DNA from 3 places in the Chitinophaga sancti genome. Region 3 is predicted to be linked to each of the others. Evidence: riboswitches for the same ligand, from Rfam matches in the RefSeq annotation. Region 3 holds a riboswitch; each other region holds the start of a gene.

Region 1 (4,706 bases), 1.5 Mb from region 3:
TCATCTTCTTCAAACAATATCCCTTTCACTGCCAAATGGTGTCCCACCTGCTCTTTGCCCACTTCCTCCTCAAATCCAATTATCTGAGTTCTATACTTACAAAGCTGGCAATTCATCTCCGGTCTTCCAACCTCCACCTCCCTGATCCGTTCATCGATCGTGTCTAACAATAGGTCATCACATTCGAAACCTGAAGTGTATAGTATTGTTTTATCAGTCTGAGCCTTGTATTCGTCCAGTTGCGTATATATCTTTTTCAATAACACGCCTGTAAACAAAAATACCGGCACTGCAATGATCCGCTTATAGGGCAGGAGATTCACCAGTGGTAAGGCCTCCTGCAGCAAAGGTTTTGTCACCCCGATATAGGCTGTTGTTGCAAAGCCAAATCCCATTCCTTCCCACAGCATCCGGGTCATCTTCGCCACATCAGCATTGGCATCAGGATCGGAAGTTCCTCTGCCAACTACCAGCAGACAGGTATCAGAAAGATCTCCTGTACCACCTGCTTCCCGTATAAGTTTCTGTGCGAGTTTTAAAATAGATGGTGTAATACCTATGTGCCTGCCCAGTCGTATCGTCAATCCTTCATACTGGCTTTGCAGGGTATTCATCTCATAAGGAATATCGTTCTTGGCATGCGCGCCGGCAAAGAGAATTGCAGGAATCGCCAGAATTTCACGCACTCCCGCCAGATACATGCGTTCTACCGCCGCTGCATACACGGGATGTGAAAATTCCAGAAAGCCATAATCGACTATATAGTCCGGGTACTTCTCTTTGAGCAACGCGACCAGCTCTTTAAATCCCCGTACTCCTTCCGGGTCCCTGCTGCCATGTCCGCATATTAATATCCCTTTCATAATAATGCCAGTGGATTAGGGTGTTTGAATGTATAACCCAGGCGGCGCTTGATCTTATCAGAATTGATAATCTTAAAACACAACGGCTTGCCTTCGGCAAAGGTAGGAACTTCCAGTCCTGCTTTTTCAGCTGCCAGTGTGTAATAAACTTTGCGGGTCGGGTGTTCATCGGCGGCAGCATGGAAAATGTCTTCCCAGACCTCCTGTTCAATGAGCGCACTGATCAGTCCCAGGCAATCATCCTGGTGAATCACATTGATAGGGGCATCCCCGTTTTCCACGTCCTTTTTGCCAGCCAGGAAGCGCGCCGGCATACGGTCGTACCCGATCAAGCCTCCTAGTCTAAGTATGGTAGTAGTAAATTTCGCTTGTGAAAGGAGCAGGTTCTCTGCATGCAACAGGGCTTGTCCGCTACCTTTGGTAGGGGGTACGCTATCTTTTTCCGTTATTTCCCTGTTCAGGTCAGGGTATACGGAGGTGGAGCTGATAAACAGCACGTGCCTGACGGGGCTTGGCTCAATTGCCTGAATCAGTAAGGCAATCTGGGCAGGGTGATAAGTGGTAATATCCGGCCTGCGACCGGGGGGAAAATTGATGATCAGGATATCGCTATCCAGGAATCCCGGCAGGTCATTACAATCAATGGCCTGGTCGGTGATGGTGACCTTGTAGGGGAGTACCCCTTTTTCAGACAGCGTTTCCAGCTTTTCTTCACTGGTCACAGACCCCTTAACCTGGTATCCCTGCTGAACAAAAAGTTCGGCTAATGGTAAGCCGAGCCAGCCACAGCCCAGGATGCTGATGGATCTGTTCTTTGTATATTCATTCTGTTCCATTGCCTGATTTACTGAATTTGTGCCTCAAATATAAATCAGCATACAATGAAATGATGATACTTATGAAAATTATTCCCACAATATTGTTCTGCGTGTCGCTCAATTCCAGGGAAGTATTCCATGTACTGAGTATTTTGTAGATGGGAATAGCGAAACACATGATTGTGATCAGTACATTCAATTTGAACCGGTGGTTCTGGATCTTCTTCTGGTCAAAGGTCTTGAGTAGTTTGCTGAGCAGCATGGAATCGCAGGTGCCCGTAAGGATTAATCCTATAGAAAATACAACGCCACCGAGGATCGCGTAGATCCATTGGTTTGATACTGCTACAGCATAGCCAAAGGCTGCAATCTGCGAAGAGGTATCGAAGATGAATCCGAAGATGATGCCTGTGAGTATTACAGTAAAAGGATTCAGGCTTTTGTTGAATGCATCCGGGATTAATTTCTGTCGGATACCGGTCATTTGTACCTGACCTCTCTTCAAATAGATCAGGTTCGAAATACCCATAAATAACAACATCAGCGAGGCAGTCCATTCTACTACGATATCCAGCAGTGGCGGGATATTGAAATTGTTCTTCAGTATACAAAGGAACAATGCGATGGCGGTGACCATAATACCATGTCCAAATGTAAAGAGGGTACCTACCCATTTGCTCCACATACTTTTGTTCATGTGGAGTCGGTAAGTATAACCATCGATCACAGTAATGTGGTCCGGGTCCAGTCCATGGCGAAGGCCAAGAACGGCCAATACGATAAATCCTGAAATATTGGTTCCCATGATTTTAAAAATATACGCTCAAACTTCCTTTATGAAAAGGGCGTGCCTGGTGTGATGTGATTCAACATTTTCGTAGATGGCGATGCAGTGGTTTATTCTGCTTTCGCGGTGCTAAACTTTACAGGCTGTAATTCCATGGCATCTGCTTCCGGAAAGCAGAGTTGGGGTTTCAGTAAAGTATTTTGTAAGAGGTGCTGAGTTACAATATCACGCGCAACCTCTGGGTTTACGCTACCATACCAGGCTCCTTCGGGGTGAATGAATACAATAGGTCCGCTGGTACATTGCCCCATACATTTGGTGCGTATGGTATGAATTTCGTCATCCATGCCATGTTTGGTGAGGTGTGCCCTCAAAGCTAAAGTGTTTTCGTCTGCACCGCCTTTAGCACAGGTTCCACCATTGCAAATAAAAACCATCTTCTGAACCCTGGTCAGATCTTTAATAGCCATACCTTTAAAACATTTAATGCAGTTAATTACCCGTTAACGATTAAACAAGCAGACAGGAGAAAAGGCGGCAGGAGCAAACACTGCGTAAGTTGTTTGCCATCCCTGTACTTTTTTCCCGAAAGCATTGGATAAGTAGTTATAGTTTTTGGCAGGTCTTCTGACTTGTTCCACTTTTAACGCCTTCCCGTTCCGGTTGGAACAGTGGCTTTGCAGATGTTAAAAGCGATTGATGGAACTTACAGCAGCGGGAACTGTTCCGGATTTACACCGGATTCCCTTTTAATTTTATCAGCCTGGGAGGCAGATAAAAACCATAAACCGGGGTAAAAGTAGTAAATAAAATTAACTTTGCGGAAGTTAAGAACAATAAACCCACCCTATGAAGTATGACTATATGAATAGTGGAGGGATGAGTGAGGTAACGGATGCGTTAGATTTGTTGGGGGATAACAAATTGGTCTTTGGTACAGGTTTCAGTGTGCCCATTTATTATTTTGAATACAATGCATGCAATAATACTATCAGTACCACCACCACGAAAGTTACTGCGTGATTTATAAACATCACTTTTCGTAACTCTTCATGTTGAATTTCCCGCTGGTACTCACCGATATAAGGCTTCTCTACCACCACACCATGATACACATTCGGGCCGCCGAACCTGCAATTCATAATCCCTGCCAGCGCCGACTCCGGGTAACCTGAATTTGGACTGGCGTGCTGATGGCCGAATTTAAATATATACTGCCATCCCCGTTTACTGAAGGAGACCAGCACCATCAAAAACGCCGTCACCCTCGCGGGGATATAGTTTGCCACATCATCCAGTCTGGCGGCAAACCGCCCAAAATATAAATAGCGCTCGCTTTTATATCCAATCATAGAATCCAGGGTATTGATCATCTTATACAGCATCATAGCCGGTACACCACCTACTGCATAAAAGAGCAGGGGGGCAATTACCCCATCACTTAGGTTCTCTGACAAGGTCTCCAATACCGCAATCCGGACCTGGTTCTCCTGCAGCTTTAAAGTATCCCTCCCTACGATCCAGGAAAGACGTTTTCTGCCCGCTTCCAGCCCCTGATGGTATAAAGCATCATAAACAGCTGCGCCCTCCTGTAAAAGGCTCTTATTGGCCAAACCGTAAAAAACAAAAATACTGTTGAAAATATACCTTGCCCAAAGCGGAAGAATTTCCTGCATGTAATAGAAGAAAGCATACACCCCGAGGCACAATACCACGGTTAATATAGCTCCTTTCAGAAAACGTTTGTATCCATTATTGAGTTTCTTTTCACCGAATGTGATCAGGTTCCCAAATAACCGCACCGGATGGGGCAACCACCGTGGGTCGCCCAGCAGCAAATCTAACACATACCCCACCACCAAAGGAATCCATATTATTTTTCCATCCATGCATTGATGCCTTTAATCAATAAAGCATTTTTCTCTGGCGTCTGTGTCGCCACCCTGAAATGTTTCGGACTTAGACTTTTGAAATTGCTGGCATCCCTGATGAGTAAACTATGTTCCTCTACCAGATATGCCTTTAAATCAGCAGCAGTACCATTTATTAACTCACATAAAAAGAAGTTCGTCCGGGTAGGCATCACATTCACATGAATACTCAATGCTGCCATTAAGTTAGCCGTATCCTGCAATAAATCTACTGCATTAAATGTCAGCTGTTCTTTATTCGCCACGATATACAAGCCCGCTTCAATGGCCAGTGCATTCACAGACCATGGCATTTTGGAGAATGTAA
Region 2 (4,706 bases), 1.3 Mb from region 3:
AAACCGCTAGCCTGCGACTGTATGAAAGAAATTCTTAGAAGAAACTAAAGCCCACATACCAGCCAAACCAATAACGTAGGTTGTCATTAAATTTAAATGCCCCATACGGTCCCGGCACCCTGGTCTTATATCCTCCCACATTTGCATCCTTACTACTAAAATATAATGTAAACGCAGGCCCGATAAAGATCCTTGCGTTTTTACCTATTTCCTTATTCCACGACGTCTGCAACCGTGCCATCGTACCCATCGTCTCCCAACTCCCCAGGTACAAATTCTGCTCCGTTATCTCTACACTATAATCTTTATAAGACTTTCCAATACCATACCCAAAACTATACGCCTTCGACCCCTCCATAAAACTCGCTCCTCCTATAATCAGGCTGTACAGATTTTTATTCCCTGACTTAAACGCCAGGTTGAACGGCAACAGCTCTGTATTATACACCAACAGCTGATGATAACCCCTGCGCACAATACTAATCACACCAATACTATACCCGTCAGACGAATCTGCATAATTTACCACACCCACCTGCACGCCTTTCAATACCCGCGTAACGTTGATGAACCCTGCTACCTGCACCCCCTCAGTAGTATCAGCCGCATTTACAACACCAGCCGCCTGTACCCCCTTTAGCATTTCTGCTATATTGAACACGCCAGCTGCCTGCACTCCCTGAATGGTCGCTGTGTTCATATTTCCAACCCCCGCCATCATCACACCATAACTATTCTTTCTATAAATATTTACGATGCCTGAAGCGCCTAATCCCCGGGTTTCGCCATTCGCTCCATTATAAGTAGTTGCGAGCTGTACCCCGACAAATCCCTTTGCTGTAATATTACTGATCCCCGCTGCCTGCAATCCCTTTACCGAATCAATGACCTGATTATGCAAACCTGCTATCTGTACACCTTCCATTTTACCTCCCACCAGGTTAAAAAGGGAGGCAAACTGGGCAAATCTCACATCTTTCTGGTCTATATTAAAAGCTCCGGATATTTCGACCCCATTTAACCCGGCCGTATACCCCCCAATAAAATTCAACGATATTTTATTGACCACCTGGGAACTCAATTTACCATGTGTACCCAACCCGGGTAATAAAGAGGTCTGATAAGGCTGATCTGCAAAGAACTTACTTAAGTTCAAAGCCTGCATACGCTGTTTGGAACTTAAAAACACTTTTCCAAACCACGTATCACTCACCCTCGAATACTGGTTCACATCCACTATACCCAACGTGATGGGGGCCGCAGGCTTGATACTCGCACTGATCTCCTGATCATACCCGCCCGCCAGTATCATAATAGTATCTCTATATAATTCCTTACTCACCGTCAGCATCACAGGCATTGGCCGTTCTTTCTCCCTGAGCCGCAACCGGTAATACCCCTGATCGTTTGTCATGGTCGAGATCAACTGCACCCCTTCATACACACTCGCATTATTCAGTGGCGCCCCATTACTGCCATCCGTAATATGTCCGCTCACATAGAACCACTTCTCCTTACCCGGCTGCAGCATCAACTGGTTGCCCACATCCTTATATACAACACTGCCCTGGAACAACTGGTCCAGTACCTGCTTCACAGTCCTGTTATTGGCGCGTACCGACACAAGACTATCAGCATGCACCATTTCCCGTACATAAGAAAAATGAAAATTACCCTGAATTTCTATGGCATCAAGTACAGAAGATATCGGCTGGCGGGTCATGGTGACTGATACAGTCTTACTCAGGTTCCCCTGGGCATAGCTACCTATAACGCCGCAAAGCAGGACCACAAACAGAAAAAGTTGTCTCAGCAAAACGGTTTATTTAAAAATTTGCGGCAAGATAGGCGAAAAAACGTTTCAATTTGGTTATTCCACACCCATAGTGTAGGTTTGTGCCGCATTTGGTGCCTGTCACTAGATAGGCTTAAAAGGGAATCCGGTGCAAAACCGGAGCTATCCCCGTAGCTGTAACCTGGGTATTATTTCCGGTTCTACTCTTTGCCACTGTCCACCATGGATGGGAAGGCCGCCGGAAAATCAGGGAGCCAGAAGACCTGCCACGATGCAATAGATCCATTCAGCGCTTTCGGGTGAAAAGCTTCGGGATATACAATGATATTACGCTTATCATGCTGAATGATCTATTCCGTCGGGAACCTTTCAACTATTACAATTATTAAAACAGCATGCAAAGAAAATTACACACGCTCCTGTTAGCATTCGCCGTATTCTTCATAGTCTCTTGTAAAAAGGATGACAATACTTCAGTTATCTCCAAAGGCACTTATGACAATGGTTATTTCATTGTAAATGAAGGTTACTTCGGCTCCAAAGGAGGAGACCTGAGCTTCCGCAGCTATAATACGGATACCCTTTCGCAGGACAATTACCTGAAAGTGAACCCATCCAGCCCGCTGGCAACTACCTCCACCACCCTGGAATATGGTACCATCTATAATGGAAAACTTTACCTGGTAACCAACTATGGCGGTCCACTGGTAGCAGCTGATGAGTATTCCCTGAAAGAAAGCGCCAGGAATGCAAGTCTGCCGGCCAGCGGTCATGCATTCATCGGTATTGACAATAGCAATGGTCTGCTCAGTACTGACGATGGTATCTATCCGGTTACCTTATCTTCCCTGAGCCTGGGTACCAAAATCACGGGTGTAAGTGGCAGCGTTAGCGATATGCTCAAATCAGGCAGCTATGTATTTGCATTAACTGCTAACGACGGTATCGTAGCATTGAATACCAGCGACTACTCTATAGCAAAAAATTTAGGAACTGCCATAGCTGGTTTTGCACAGGGTAAAGATGGCTACATATATGCTGCACAAACAAATGCCCTGCTCAAAATCGATCCGTCTACACTGAAGGTCGATACAATCACCACCTCCTTTAATGTTCGCTATAACGAATGGGTATTCACCAGCAGCTCTATCGTCGCTTCTACCCAGGAAAATGCAGTCTATGTACTGAGCGATGACCAGAAGGTATACCGCTATGTATCCGGCAACAACAGCTCACTGAGCAGCGCTTATATCACCCTGCCAACTGACCACTACTTTTATGGTAAAGGTATTGGTTACGACGCTGCGAAAAATACCCTGGTACTGACCACTACAGGAGGATTCTATGGTGACCCTGACAATACGCTTTATACTTACAGCGCCGCAGACGCCACTTTAAAATCTGCAATTTCCTACACGGACAATTTATATCCAGCCATGGTCGTGTTCCATTAATATGAAGGCAACCAGTTTTATAATAAGCTTCATTTTGCTGTGCCTGCATTTACAGGCACAGCAAAATGATACGACTCATACCTTACAGACAATTACGATCTTCTCTGCCAAACCCGGTGCGATTACGCCCGTTCAATCCCTCAGTGGCAAGGCACTTGAAAAAATGAATAGCCTCTCCGTGGCAGATGCTGCCCGGTTCTTCTCTGGTGTTCAGATCAAGGATTACGGTGGCGTAGGCGGCCTCAAAACGCTCAATGTACACAGCATGGGTACCAACCAGCTGGGTGTATTTTATGACGGCATTCAACTAAGCAATGCTCAAAACGGCACAGTAGACCTGGGCCGGTTTTCCCTTGACAATATTGAACAAATAGAGCTCTACAACGCCCAGAAAAGCGTCATCTTCCAACCTGCAAAAGGATTTGCTTCAGCAGCCGCGATGTATTTACAATCCAAAAAACCTGTCTTTCAGGGTGCGGAAACCCTGCATGGTAAAGCAGGCTTTAAAACCGGAAGTTTTGGATTGATCAATCCCTCCCTGAGAATAGAAAAGAAACTGTCAAATAACATAGCAGCTGTTGTCAGCTCAGAATGGACCCATGCAGACGGACAATACAAATTCCGTTATCGCTATAATGATTATGACACCACTGCCGTACGAAAGAATGGAGACATCGATGCCTGGCGCTTAGAAGCAGGGGTATATGGCAATGGCAAAGACAGCAGCAACTGGCACGTACAGGGGTATTATTATAACTCCGCCCGTGGCCTGCCAGGCCCAATCGTGAAAGGACATTTCGAAAACGGACAGCGTCAGTGGGATCGAAATGCATTTATACAGGGAGGCTATAACCAAAAATATGGCAGGTACAGCATGCAGTTGAACGGCAAGTATATGCTGGATTATGTACGCTATCTCGATACTACGATTGTAACTACGACAGGGCCGCTTATGAACCGGTTCCGCCAGCATGAATATTATTTGTCTTCGGCCAATCAATACCGTATCAAAGACTGGTGGGATGTTGCGCTCTCTGCCGACTTCCAGGTGAACCAGATGACCGCTGTGAATCTTGATCGCTTCGCTATTCCTACCAGGGTCACCACGTTGGTAGCTGGTGCTACTCAATTACATGTTAACAGGATCGATCTGCAGGGAAGTGTATTGGCGAGTATCATCAATGAAAGTACAAAGCTCTACACCAGCGGTGGCAATAGAAGAGCATATACGCCCACTGTCATTGCCTCCTGGCAACCGTTGGCAGATCCATCTTTGAGGATCAGGGCATTTTATAAGCACATCTTCCGAATGCCTACCTTCAATGATCTCTATTATACCACCACGGGCAATCCCACCCTGAAACCTGAATATAGCAGGCAATATGATATAGGTGCCAGTTATACAAAAACCTCCACCGGCTGGTGGCAATACTTTGCTATTCAGACAGATGCTTATT
Region 3 (4,706 bases):
CTGGCGGGGAAAGGGATGAATGATTAAATTGAATACGGCATCTTTCGAAAGAAAAACTCCCCATATCCTGACTTCGAAAACCATCCATGATTAAATTATACACATAAAAGTTTGGAAAGTATCCGCATTTCACATCCTGAATAATTATGGGAATACCAGTAAAATAAGGCATTTTCCGGTCTTCTGTTTTAACATTTTAACCTACCCCCTTTTCTATAAATTAGTCCCCTTAACTGGCAATGACAATGAAATCTCTATCAGCATGGTCCAGGCGGGAGTTCCTAACCGCCATATCCGGCACAGGGGCAGCAATGATGCTAAACCCCTTATCATCATGGGCTATCAGTGACATAGACCCACGTGTAGCAGCTATCGTAGCAGCTACTTACGGAATTGATACACATAATCACGTAGACGTTCCTTTGACCAAAGAAGATATTCCTGGGCCCGATGTTGACCTGGCAGGAGAGATGAAACGCTCTGGTTTATCAGCCATTTGCATGACCTTTGCGGTTGACTACAAGAAATTAGATCCCAACGGAGAAGCCTATGATCGTTTCCTGAATGGCCTGACAGCAATGGATGCTGAACTGGCTAAAAACAAGATGAAACGGGCCCTGAACATGGAAGATCTGCGCAAAGCAAAGAAGAAAAAACAGCCAATTGTGATTCAGTCTGTTGAAGGCGCACACTGGTTGGAAGGAAAGGTGGAAAGAGTGGAAATAGGTTATAAACGCGGGTTACGTCATCTTACTTTATTACACGACAGCGATGCATCAGTGCCTTTGGGGGATGTGTATACGAATGAACCTGCATTTGGAGGACTAACTACGTTTGGTGCAGATGTGATCAGGGAATGTAACAGGCTAGGTATACTGGTGGACCTCGCACATTGCGATGGGAATACGGTGGCAATGGCATTGAAGGTGGCTGCACAACCGGTGTTTATTTCTCATACAGGGTTGAATACACAGCTGGGGAATAATCCCGGGATGGCGAAGATGATGTACAAAAGGCTCATCAGCAGGGAGAATGCGAAAGTAGTGGCAGATGCAGGTGGAGTGATTGGCGTGTGGACGCATCTGGCGGATACCCCGTTGGAGTATGCACAGAATATCAGGGCATTGGTGGATATTGTAGGTGTAGATCATGTGTGTATTGGTACGGATACGAAGATGACGCCTCCGTATCACAAGCCGGGTGCCCAATCTGGATTTGGCGGAGGACCGGGTGGTGAGCATAAAGGTGGTCCGGAAGGTGAGCAAAACAAACCTAAAGAAAATGGCCCTCAAAAACCCCGCGTCGGCGAACGCACCAATCTTGCATGGGCTGATCAAAATGTAGGCTTCTACTACGCAGTAGTGGATGCACTGCTAAAAACAGGTTTTAATGAAGAAGAAATAGGCAAAATAGGCGGAGGTAATTTCTGCCGTGTATTTGACGCTGCCACAAAAAAATAATAGTATTACCCCTGAAAAATGGGGTAATATTTCCTTCTCAAATGAGTTTTTTTTCAAACGAACTTTACTAAAAAACAATAATCCCTTTAAACGGTTATTCTTCCCAAACAATAGACTCCATTAAAAACACCTTCCCATTTTAAATCAAATCCCTATCTTCGCCCACGTTTTTAAGTTCTTTTCTTTCCCCCACCTAAAAAAGGTTCTGTTTAACAGCAGATTAATAGGGAATCGTGTGAAAATCACGAACTGTCCCGCAACTGTAAGTAACAATCACAGTTGCTGCCACCAATGTCCACTGATCGATATGATCGGGAAGGACGGCAGCAATGTTACAAGTCAGGAGACCTGCCTTTTTTACGCTGGCAATGCTTTCGTGGACTGAAGCAACGTCAAGGTTTGGAGTTTTAAATCCGGAGTGTATTCACTTACGGACCATCGTGTGCTTATACCACACCTCCATTCCTTCCCCACAAAAGCATGGTAAAGTCAAGGAGAATTATTATTTCTTCATCAACTCTATCAATGCAAACATCTACATTCACCTTCGCCGGTATTCTGCTGTCATGTACACTGTCCGCCGCCACCATGCAGGCACAATCTGTTGCTGACACTACTGTCAAACAATTAGCTGAAGTCACCATCAATCATGCCCAACGTTCCAGCATCAACAAGATCAATGTCCCTATCCGGGATCTCCCATTGACTACGACTGCTGTATCTTCCAGAACCATCGAACAAAGAGGCACTGACGACCTGGGCGAAGCTATGAAAAACGTGACCGGGGTACGTGCAAACAACACCTACGGCGGTTTTCAGCACTTCACCATCCGTGGTTTCAACAACTTTGTATTGCTGGTAGACGGTGTCAGAGATGAACGTCACAACATCAGCACCAGTGCGCCCAGCACCAATCTCGCGAATATTGAAAGGATTGAAGTGCTGAAAGGTCCCGCCTCTGTACTTTTCGGTCACTCTGCATTAGGCGGCATTATCAACATGGTGCGCAAACGCCCTACTACGGAGCAAAAAGCGGACTTCTCCGCCTCCTATGGTAGCTTTAATACCCGCAGAATGCGCGTAGGTGCCGGTGGTGCGCTGAGCAAAAACCTCTTCTACCGCGTTGATGCAGGATTATCTGCTACTGATGGTTATCGCAATGCCGCTGTGAATACCAACAATGCATACCTCGCATTGGAATACACACCTACTGCACGCGATAACTTCTACTTCACCGTTGGTGCCAACAAGGATCATTACGCTACTGACGCCGGTATCCCTATGCTGACAGGTAGCAAACCTGCTCCCGGTATAAATGTAAATACCCGTTACAACGACCCGGCCGATTTTCTGAAGAACACCACTACCAGCTATCAACTGCGTTATACTCACCAGTTCAGCGATGCTTTGGTGCTCTCTGATCAGCTCTCCTATTCCAATGATAATATCGATTATTTATCTACTGAAGAACTGACCTTCAATGAGTCACTCGACTCACTGACACGTACTTCTCCACTGTATTTCAATCACCTGACCAGGCCATTGCAAAATCAGCTGGAACTGACTTACAACGTGCATACCGGTCACATTGAACATAAAATCCTCGTAGGCTACTCTTACAGTAATTTAGATCGCAAAACGTATAGTGCCAACATATATGGAGATGGTCTGTACGCCACTGTTGCTGTACAGGATCCTATCTTAAATCAGGGGTATATCAGTTACACGCCTTACCAGTACAAGGCTTCAGAAGAAACCGTTCATGGGCTGTATGTACAGGAGTGGATAAAACTTTCCGACAAACTGAAAGGTCTTGTTGGCCTACGTTACGATATCTTCCGGGGTACTTATTTCACCAACAAGGTCGATAAAAACAGGAATGTAACGGAGAGAGGTGCGGAGACAAAGATCCCTACCGCGGCACTCACCTACCGTGCAGGCCTGGTGTATCAGCCATTGAAAGAATGGTCTGTCTATGGCTCCTACTCTACTTACTTCAAGCCAAGCAGAAGGATTGCCAACAATGGCGAGACCTTCGAACCGGAAGATGGTTACCAGGGGGAAGTAGGTACCCGTTATGACATTACCCATAACTGGTCTGTGAATGGTTCCCTTTACTATATGAGAAAGAACAATCAGGTAGAAAGCATTGCCGGCGGTGGTTACAAACGTGTTGGTGCGGCGGAGTCAAAAGGATACGAAATTGAATTGCAAGGTAGTCCGCTGGCAGGACTGGACGTGAATGCCGGTTATACCTTCACCCTTGCCAAATACCTCCCTTATGCTGACAAGTCGCTGACCAATAGCGTAGCTGGCAATATCGTAGCACTGGCACCTAAACATATGGCGAACCTGTGGGCGAACTATCAGCTGAAACGCTGGGGCGTTGGTGCTGGTGCCAACTATATGAGCGATACCTATACCAACAGTGCCAACACCTATGTATTACATGCTTACACCACCATCGATGCCGCACTGGGTTACCAGTTTGGCAAGGTAGGAGTGCGCCTGAATGTAAATAATCTGGCGAATGAGAAATACTTTGCAAACGCCATTTATTCCAACCAGTTTTACCCGGGTGCAACCCGCAATTATTTGCTGACACTGAAGTATGCTTTATAAGATGAAGTTCAAAGCAGTATTGCTCATACACCGGTACCTGGGGTTCGCACTGAGTATGATGTTTGTCGTTTGGTTTTTATCCGGGATGATGATGATGTATGTCACATATCCGACGATGAAATATGAACAGCGCTTACAACGGTTGCCCCAGCTTAAATTGGAGCAATGTCATATTATTCCGCCTCAGATCAAAGATGCAAAGCGTGTAAGACTGGGCATGCTGCTGGACAGACCTGTTTACAGGATTGACCAGCAGGTGATCTTTGCAGATAATGGAGATACGCTGCCGGGAGTAGATACGGCATTAGCCAGCCAGATCGCCACTGCTTTTGCGCATAGCCAACCTGCGTCTGTGGAGGTCTTACATGAAATAGATCAATGGATGGCAGCGCATCGTTCGCAGGGATATCTGCCGGATGTGTATAAATTTAAAATGGATGATGCTGCCGGCAATTATGTGTATGTATCTATGCATACGGCCGAAGTGGTGCAGATGGTAAATGCCAGACAAAGGCTATTGGCATGGCTGGGACCTATTCCTCACTGGATCTATCCGACTATACTGATCAGGAACAGACCTGTATGGAGTCAGGTGGTGATATGGGTATCATTGATGGGTACCAT

The links. A riboswitch is a leader RNA that binds a small molecule or an ion and turns the genes downstream of it on or off. The one in region 3 is predicted to bind cobalamin.
Region 1: linked by a shared signal. The riboswitch ahead of SIO70_RS22110 ((2Fe-2S) ferredoxin domain-containing protein) and the one ahead of SIO70_RS16215 (TonB-dependent receptor) in region 3 are both predicted to bind cobalamin.
Region 2: linked by a shared signal. The riboswitch ahead of SIO70_RS21155 (DUF5074 domain-containing protein) and the one ahead of SIO70_RS16215 (TonB-dependent receptor) in region 3 are both predicted to bind cobalamin.

Annotation. Positions count from the first base shown of each region.
Region 1 is NZ_CP139247.1:5,451,261-5,455,966, reverse strand. Features, by position in the region: gene SIO70_RS22125 (sirohydrochlorin chelatase) at 1-863, opposite strand, end outside; gene SIO70_RS22120 (SDR family oxidoreductase) at 860-1,699, opposite strand; gene SIO70_RS22115 (NAD+ synthetase) at 1,686-2,486, opposite strand; gene SIO70_RS22110 ((2Fe-2S) ferredoxin domain-containing protein) at 2,579-2,938, opposite strand; cobalamin riboswitch at 3,068-3,269, opposite strand; gene cbiB (adenosylcobinamide-phosphate synthase CbiB) at 3,428-4,357, opposite strand; gene SIO70_RS22100 (aminotransferase class I/II-fold pyridoxal phosphate-dependent enzyme) at 4,342-4,706, opposite strand, start outside.
Region 2 is NZ_CP139247.1:5,189,267-5,193,972, reverse strand. Features, by position in the region: gene SIO70_RS21160 (hypothetical protein) at 35-1,816, opposite strand; cobalamin riboswitch at 1,890-2,081, shown strand; gene SIO70_RS21155 (DUF5074 domain-containing protein) at 2,191-3,249, shown strand; gene SIO70_RS21150 (TonB-dependent receptor) at 3,251-4,706, shown strand, end outside.
Region 3 is NZ_CP139247.1:3,929,996-3,934,701, reverse strand. Features, by position in the region: gene SIO70_RS16225 (YdeI/OmpD-associated family protein) at 1-27, shown strand, start outside; gene SIO70_RS16220 (dipeptidase) at 246-1,460, shown strand; cobalamin riboswitch at 1,644-1,831, shown strand; gene SIO70_RS16215 (TonB-dependent receptor) at 1,986-4,082, shown strand; gene SIO70_RS16210 (PepSY domain-containing protein) at 4,084-4,706, shown strand, end outside.